2 linked regions of the Skermanella sp. TT6 genome follow. The protein of the gene in region 1 binds, or shares a complex with, the protein of each later gene. Links are inferred from orthologs where the notes say so. Each region holds a gene or a part of one and is shown on either strand. Other genes may lie near its edges. The genes, in order: IGS68_RS18335 and pnp.

Region 1 (4,353 bases):
CCGCCCCGCCGACGGCGGAAGGGACCGTCTCGCCCAAGGGCGCGTAAGGAGGCATCGGGTTCCAGAGCCGGCTTTCGCCCTGATGGGCGGAGGCCGGCATTGCCCGGATCCGGAAGCGAAGAAAGCCGCTGCGGAGGATGCTCCGCAGCGGCTTTCTTCATGCCCCCGACCCGCAGGCCGGGAACGGCATCGCTGCCGGCCTACTCCCGGTTCCACCAGCCCCGGCGAGCGGGACGCGGCGGCTGCTCGGGAGCGGCAGGCTCCGCTTCCGGAGAGGGCTGGGTTTCCGGCGCGGGTTGCGGGGCCGGTTCGATCGGTCCCGGCGCCACGTCCATGAAGAGGTCGTCACCGGCGCTGGGCTCCTGGGGCAGGGGCTCGGGCACGGGCTCTGGCACCTGCTCGACGGGAGACGCCTCGACCAGGGCCTCGGATTCCGCGACCTTCTTCTTGCGGGGAGCCCGCTTGCGGACCGGCTTGGCAGGAGCCTCAGCGGCCGGAGCCTCCTCGGCGGGAGCCTTCGCGGCCGGGGCCTTGGCAGCTTTCTTCTCCTTGGGCGCGACCTCGGCCTCGGGTTCCGCGACCTTCTTCTTGCGGGGAGCCCGCTTGCGGACCGGCTTGGCAGGAGCCTCCTCAGCCGGGGTTTCCTCGGCCACCGGCGTCTCCGCGGCCGGAGCTTCCGTGGCAGGAACCTCGGTAACCGGTGCCTCGGCGGCGGGTGCCTCCGCGACGGGTGCCTCCACGACCGGTGCCGGTTCGGGCTGCTCGGCCACGATCTCCGCCGGGATGGCCGGTTCGCCCACCGTCACGGGAGCGATCTCCTCCGGGGCCGCGGGTTCGGGCACCGGTTCGGGCTCGGCCCGGGGCTGCTCGGCGACCGGCTCCGGCTGGGGAGTGGGTTCGGGCGCCGGTTCCGGCGCGGGGGGCGCGCCGATGTCGCCGAACGGATCGCCGAGATCGTCCATATAGTCCCGGGGCTGCTCGGCAACCGGTTCCGGGGCCTGCTCGCCCGTCGGGACCGTCTCCGGTGTCTCCTGCTGGTCGCCGTCGTCGGTGAAGCCGTTCTCGAAATCACCCTCGGCCCGGCCGCGGCCACGGCGGCGTCCGCCGCGCTTGCCGCGCCGGCGCTTCTTGCGCAGGCCGTTCGCGTCGGTCTCGTCAGCCTGGCCGTTCTCGGACTCGTCCCCTTCCTCGCCATCATCGGCGTCATCGTCGCCGCCGGTGTCGATATCGCCGTCGAACTCCTCGGACTGCTGGTCGAGCGCGGTCTCCTCCACCGGTTCGTCGGCGGCCTCTTCCCGTTCTTCCTCGCCCTGGTCGTCGGTCCGGGCTTCCGTCCGGTCGTCGAAACGGCGGCGGCGGCGCGACCGGCGGCGGCGGCGGTCGCCGCGCTCCTCGCCCAGCTCCTGCGGAGCGGCCGCCGCGGCGGGCTGCGCCTCCGGGGCTTCGACGGTCTCCGCCTGTTCGGCGGCCTCGTCTTCCTCCGCTTCCCGTTCGAGCAGGCGGTCGGTCTCGGCGTAGATCCGCTCCGGGCTGATGACGGGCGCGGTCTCCTCGCCGGCCTGGCGGGCCTTGATCCGCTCCAGGCGGTATTCCGGCGGGATCAGCGTGTCGTCGCCGAACAGGAAGACGCGGAAACCGTAGCGGCGCTCGATGTCGGCCAGCGCGTCGCGCTTCTGGTTGAGGATATACAGCGCGATCTTGGTCGCCACATGGACCGTGATCTCGCTGGAGCGCTTGCGGATGCCTTCCTCCTCGATCGCCCGGAGGACATAGAGCGCCGCGGACTCGATGGAACGGACCATGCCGGTGCCCGAGCAGTGCGGGCACTTCTCGAAATTGGTCTCCATCAGGCTTGGGCGCAGCCGCTGGCGCGACAGTTCGAGAAGCCCGAAGGGCGAGATGCGGCCGAGCTGGATGCGCGCCCGGTCGTTCTTCATCGCCTCCTTGATGCGGCGTTCGACCGCGGCGTTGTTCCGCGCGTCCTCCATGTCGATGAAGTCGATGACGATCAGCCCGGCAAGGTCGCGCAGCCTCAACTGGCGCGCCACCTCGTCGGCGGCCTCCAGGTTGGTCTTGTAGGCCGTCTCCTCGATGTTCCGCTCGCGGGTTGACCGGCCGGAGTTGACGTCGATCGCGACCAGCGCCTCGGTCTGGTTGATGACGATGTAGCCGCCGGACTTCAGCTGGCAGACCGGGCTGTGGATCGCGTCGATCTGGCTTTCGACCTGGTAGCGGAAGAACAGCGGGATCGTCTCGTCGCGGTAGCAGTGGACCTTCCGCGTGTGGCTCGGCATCAGCATGTGCATGAAGTCGCGGGCGACGCGGTAGCCCGCTTCGCCTTCGACATGCACCTCGTCGATGTCGTTGGTATAGAGGTCGCGGATCGACCGCTTGATCAGGTTCGCTTCCTCATAGATCAGGGCCGGCGCGCTCGACTGGAGCGTGAGGTCGCGGATGCTGTCCCACAGCCGCAGCAGGTACTCCAGATCGCGTTTTATCTCCGGCTTAGTCCGCTCCATTCCCGCGGTGCGCAGGATCACCGCCATGCCTTCGGGAATGTCCAGGTCCGACAGCATTTCCTTCAGGCGCTTGCGGTCCTGCGGATTGGTGATCTTGCGCGAAATCCCGCCGCCGCGCCCGGTGTTGGGCATCAGGACGCAATAGCGGCCGGGCAGGGACAGGTATGTCGTCAGGGCGGCGCCCTTGTTGCCGCGCTCCTCCTTGACGACCTGGACCAGCAGGATCTGCCGGCGCTTGATGACTTCCTGGATCTTGTAGCTGCGCAGCGGACGGGGGCGGCGGCGCTGGACGTCCTCGGCCTCGTCGCCGACCAGTTCGTCCACCGGGCCCTCGTCGGAATCGCCCCGGCCGCGGCGGCCCTGCCGGTCGTCGCGGCGGCCGCGCGGCGTATCCTCGCCTTCATCCTCGTCGGCGTCGGCGTCTCGGGAATAGTCCCGATCGTCCTCGTCGTCGGACTCGACGGTGGCGGGATGCTCGGCTACCGGCGCCTGCGGCACCGGGTCGGCCGGCGACTCGACTCCGGCGCCGAACTCGGCTGCCGGGGCGGGCAGCCCTTCCGCGCCGGGGTGGATGACGTCGCCGGCGGAGGGCATCGCTCCGGGATCGCCGGAGGGCGCCGAGGCGGCTTCGGCCCGGTGGTCGCCGGTATGGCTCTCGTCCGGGTCGTAGGGCTCGCTGCGCTCCTCGCGCGGCAGGCTCGCCGGCTGGTAGCGGGTCGGCTTGTCGTCGTCGGGGCCGTCATCCTGCCCGCCGGTGTCGCCGTCGGGCGCCCCGTCGGAACCGGAGTCGCTCTCCGCCTGGAAATCGGGCGCCGGTTCATCCGGCGCGAACCAGTCGTGGGGGATGTCGTTCTCGGCGTGATGAACGGTGCCGGCCTGGCGATCCTCGGCCGGTGCCTCGGCTCCACGCTCCGAGGCGGCGGGATCGGACGGCTGGCTTTCAGACGGCTGGCTTTCATAGGAGGGCTGCTCGCCGGTCCCGGGAACCTCGCCGGAGGGCTCGGCCACCGGGGTTTCCGAGGCGGGCCGGCCGGAGTCGCCGCCCGACTCGTCGCGTCCTTCCCCGAACGACTCGGAGCGGCCCTGGCGGCGTGAGCCGCGGCCCGGCCGGGGATCGCCCATCTCGACGTCGGCGCCGATGGTGTCCTCGCGCTCTTCCAGGTCGCGTTCCTGGGCGAGCAGCGCTTCGCGGTCGGCGACCGGGATGCGGTAATAATCCGGGTGTATTTCCGAGAAGGCCAGGAAACCGTGACGGTTGCCGCCGTACTCGACGAAGGCGGCCTGGAGCGATGGCTCGACCCGCGTCACCTTGGCCAGGTATATGTTGCCTTTTAACTGCTTCTTGCTGGCGATTTCGAAATCGAGCTCGTCCAACTTGTTACCATTGACCACGACCACCCGAGTTTCCTCGGAATGGGTCGCGTCAATCAACATGCGCTTTGCCATATGTCTACCTCGTGACGCCGCCGGGCCCCCGCGCGACTTACGGGTGGCGGCGCGTCATCGTCAAAGGCGAAGCGTTCGGCACGGGTCCCGCCTGATCGTCTAACGGCGCTTTCCACAGCAGCCAGGACGGGCGGGGCACCGGACGCCGGGCTTACGGCCCTACGGGGCCGAAGCCAGCTTCAAGGTTTCTCCTCCACCGCAGGTTCCGTAAGCGCCACCCGGCCGGTGCGCTGCCTGAAAAAAACCTATAAGTGGCAGCACGTTACCCGAAGGCGACGCCGCCTCTCCCAAGTGGGGATCGGCGGAATGCGGTATGTCGCACCCCTACCATAATGGGGGGCGGCACATTCCTCAATCACAGAATTGTCTTGTTGGAATGGTGACAGTG
Region 2 (3,453 bases), 1.7 Mb from region 1 along the record:
GTGCGCGTATTGAACCTGTAAGCATCAACCAGACCCGATTGGAGAGACCCGATGTCGATCACTGCCGAGCGCAAGCAGGAGCTGATCAAGGAATACACCACCGGTGCCAACGATACCGGTTCCCCCGAGGTGCAGGTCGCGATCCTGTCCGAGCGGATCCGGAACCTGACCGAGCACCTGCAGACCCACAAGAAGGACTTCCACAGCCGCCGCGGCCTGCTGGTCATGGTCGGCCAGCGCCGCAGCCTGCTGGACTACCTGAAGCGCAAGAATGTCGGCCGCTACGAGCAGCTGATCCAGCGTCTCGGCCTGCGCCGCTAAGGCCAGGGTCTTTCCGCACACCGCCTACCGGACAATTCCGTTTGCCGAAACCAGCCCGGATCCCTGACCGTCCAGGCTTCGCTTCGCGGAGCGGGCGGCGGGCTGCGGTGTGCGCGGCATCGTTCCGCCCGCGAATGATTTTTTCGCGGGCGGAAGATGCTTTCGGCTCCATTTCATTGATGAGCTTTGCCTGCCGGCCCGGACACGCTCCCGGTCGGCTTTTGGCCTGTGCTCATGCGGGCCTGTTTTCACGCGGGGTCGACAACGACTGAGGACCCCGGCCCACGCCATCCAATCCGGGATGGCTTGGGCGTCGGATGGAAGGAAGAAACAATGTTCAACGTCTACAGAAAAGAAATCGATTGGGGCGGACGCAAGCTGGTCCTGGAGACCGGGAAGGTCGCCCGCCAGGCCGATGGCGCCGTGATGGCGACGTACGGCGAGACGACCGTGCTCTGCACCGTCGTCGCGGCCAAGGCGGCCAAGCCCGGAGTCGATTTCTTTCCGCTGACCGTCAATTACCAGGAGAAGGCGTTCGCCGCCGGCAAGATCCCGGGCGGCTTCTTCAAGCGTGAAGGCCGTCCCTCCGAGAAGGAGACGCTGGTCAGCCGCCTGATCGACCGGCCGATCCGCCCGCTGTTCGCCGACGGCTTCCGCAACGAGACGCAGGTCATCTGCACCGTGCTCAGCCACGACATGGAGAACGATCCCGACATCGTCGCCATGGTCGGCACCTCGGCCGCCCTGACCATCTCCGGCATCCCCTTCCTGGGCCCGATCGGCGCCGCCCGCGTCAGCTACAGGAACGGCGAGTACGCGCTGAACCCGCTGCTCGACGACGAGGAGGGCGATCTCGACCTGGTGGTCGCCGGTACGCGCGACGGCGTGCTGATGGTCGAGTCCGAGGCCAAGGAACTGTCCGAGGACGTCATGCTGGGCGCCGTCATGTTCGGCCATCGCAGCTTCCAGCCGGTCATCGACGCGATCATCGACCTGGCCGAGCAGTGCGCCAAGGAACCCTGGGACATGCCCGCGGCCCCCTATGACGCCGCCGCCATCAAGGCCCGCGTCAAGGAGACCGTCGGCGAGGACATCAAGGCGGCCTATTCCGAGATCCGCAAGCAGGACCGCCAGAACAAGCTGGGCGCCGCCAAGCAGAAGGCGCTGGAGGCCCTGACCTCGGACGAGATCCCCGCCGAGGCGATCGCCGGCACCTTCAAGGACGTCGAGAGCGACGTGCTGCGCGGCACGGTCATCGACACCGGCCGCCGGATCGACGGCCGCTCGACCACCGACATCCGCCAGATCGTGGCCGAGGTCGGCGTGCTGCCCCGCGCCCACGGTTCCGCCCTGTTCACCCGCGGCGAGACCCAGGCCCTGGTGGTCGCCACGCTCGGCACCAGCCAGGACGAGCAGATCATCGACGCGCTGGAAGGCGAGTACCGCGAGAGCTTCATGCTCCACTACAACTTCCCGCCCTACTCGGTCGGCGAGGCGGGCCGCGTCGGCTCCCCCGGCCGGCGCGAGATCGGGCACGGCAAGCTGGCGTGGCGCGCGGTGCGTCCGCTGCTCCCGACCAAGGAGCAGTTCCCCTACACCATGCGCATCGTGTCGGAGATCACCGAATCCAACGGCTCCTCGTCGATGGCGACCGTGTGCGGCGCCTCGCTGGCCCTGATGGACTCCGGCGCTCCCCTGCCCCGTCCGGTCGCCGGCATCGCGATGGGCCTGATCAAGGAGGACCGCGGCTTCGCCGTGCTGTCCGACATCCTCGGCGACGAGGACCACCTGGGCGACATGGACTTCAAGGTGGCCGGCACCGAGAAGGGCGTCACCGCGCTCCAGATGGACATCAAGATCACCTCGATCACCGAGGAGATCATGCGCGTCGCCCTGGACCAGGCGCGCGGCGGCCGGATGCACATCCTGGGCGAGATGGCCAAGGCGATCGGCGGCGCCCGCGAGGCGGTCAACCAGAACGCCCCGCGCATCACCGTGATCAACATCCCCAAGGAGAAGATCCGCGACGTGATCGGCTCCGGCGGCAAGGTGATCCGCGAGATCGTCGAGCAGACCGGCGCTAAGATCGACATCGAGGACGACGGCACGGTCAAGGTCGCGGCGGTCGACGGAAAGGCCAGCCAGGCCGCCATCGACTGGATCCGCGGCATCGTGGCCGAGCCGGAACTGGGCGTGATCTACACCGGCAAGGTCGTGAAGGTGGTCGATTTCGGCGCCTTCGTGAACTTCCTGGGCTCGCGCGACGGCCTGGTCCACATCTCCGAGCTGAAGAACGAGCGCGTCGGCAAGGTCAGCGACGTGGTCAAGCAGGGCGACGAGGTGAAGGTCAAGGTCCTGGGCTTCGACGACCGCGGCAAGGTCAAGCTGTCCATGAAGACGGTCGACCAGGCGACCGGCGAAGACTTGAGCAAGAAGGCCGAGTAGCACGGCGTGACGGCGCCGCCCCGGCCGGGGCGGCGCCGTCTCCGCATTGGTCGCGTTTGGAACAATGGCCGGCGAACCTTGTTTGATCTGATCTCAAGGTTCTACCCGTGTGCGTGAAGAAGAAACGGCGGCTTACGGACCGGTCTCCATCAGGGGAGGGCACACGGAACCTGATAGCTCAGGAGGCCATACGTGCAGACTCCTCCCAAGGAGATGGGCAACATCGCCCTGATCAACCATCCGTCGCGGGAGAACCCCTTCCGCAGCGTGGTCGAAGGCAGCCGGATGCCGATCGTGGTCACCGATCCCAACCAGGACGACAACCCGATCGTCTTCGCGAACCAGGCTTTCGTCGACCTGACCGGCTACGATCTCGACGAGATCATCGGCCATAACTGCCGCTTCCTCCAGGGCCCCGACTCGGATCCGGAAGTACGCCGCCTGATCGGCGGCGCCCTTGCCGAGCAGCACGACATCAAGATCGAGGTCCTGAACTACCGGAAGAACGGCACGGCGTTCTGGAACGAGCTGTATATCAGCCCGATCCATGACGACGAAGGCAATCTGCTCTACTTCTTCGGCTCCCAGCTCGACTGCACGCTGCGCCGCCAGGCCGCCGCCCGCATCGTCGAGGCCAACGCCCAGCTGGAGCGCAGGGTCGAGGAGCGCACCCGCGACCTGGAGCAG

What was found.
Region 2: the proteins of IGS68_RS18335 (region 1) and pnp are in contact, whole or in part, in a cryo-EM structure (PDB 9QH0), measured with the Escherichia coli proteins. The link is inferred for Skermanella sp. TT6 from one-to-one orthologs.

Annotation. Positions count from the first base shown.
Region 1 is NZ_CP067420.1:3,918,293-3,922,645, reverse strand. It holds IGS68_RS18335 (Rne/Rng family ribonuclease), read right to left. Parts: upstream 3,966-4,353; coding sequence 201-3,965; downstream 1-200. Other genes in the region: aspS (aspartate--tRNA ligase), read left to right, coding at 1-47. UniProt on the Escherichia coli protein: Endoribonuclease that plays a central role in RNA processing and decay. Required for the maturation of 5S and 16S rRNAs and the majority of tRNAs. Also involved in the degradation of most mRNAs.
Region 2 is NZ_CP067420.1:5,595,771-5,599,223, forward strand. What follows is about bases 270-3,210. They hold pnp (polyribonucleotide nucleotidyltransferase), read left to right. Parts: upstream 270-654; coding sequence 655-2,766; downstream 2,767-3,210. Other genes in these bases: rpsO (30S ribosomal protein S15), read left to right, coding at 270-321; IGS68_RS26045 (PAS domain-containing protein), read left to right, coding at 2,959-3,210. Also shown: tRNA pseudouridine(55) synthase TruB, read left to right, coding at 1-21; more of rpsO, read left to right, coding at 52-269; more of IGS68_RS26045, read left to right, coding at 3,211-3,453. UniProt on the Escherichia coli protein: Involved in mRNA degradation. Catalyzes the phosphorolysis of single-stranded polyribonucleotides processively in the 3'- to 5'-direction. Also involved, along with RNase II, in tRNA processing.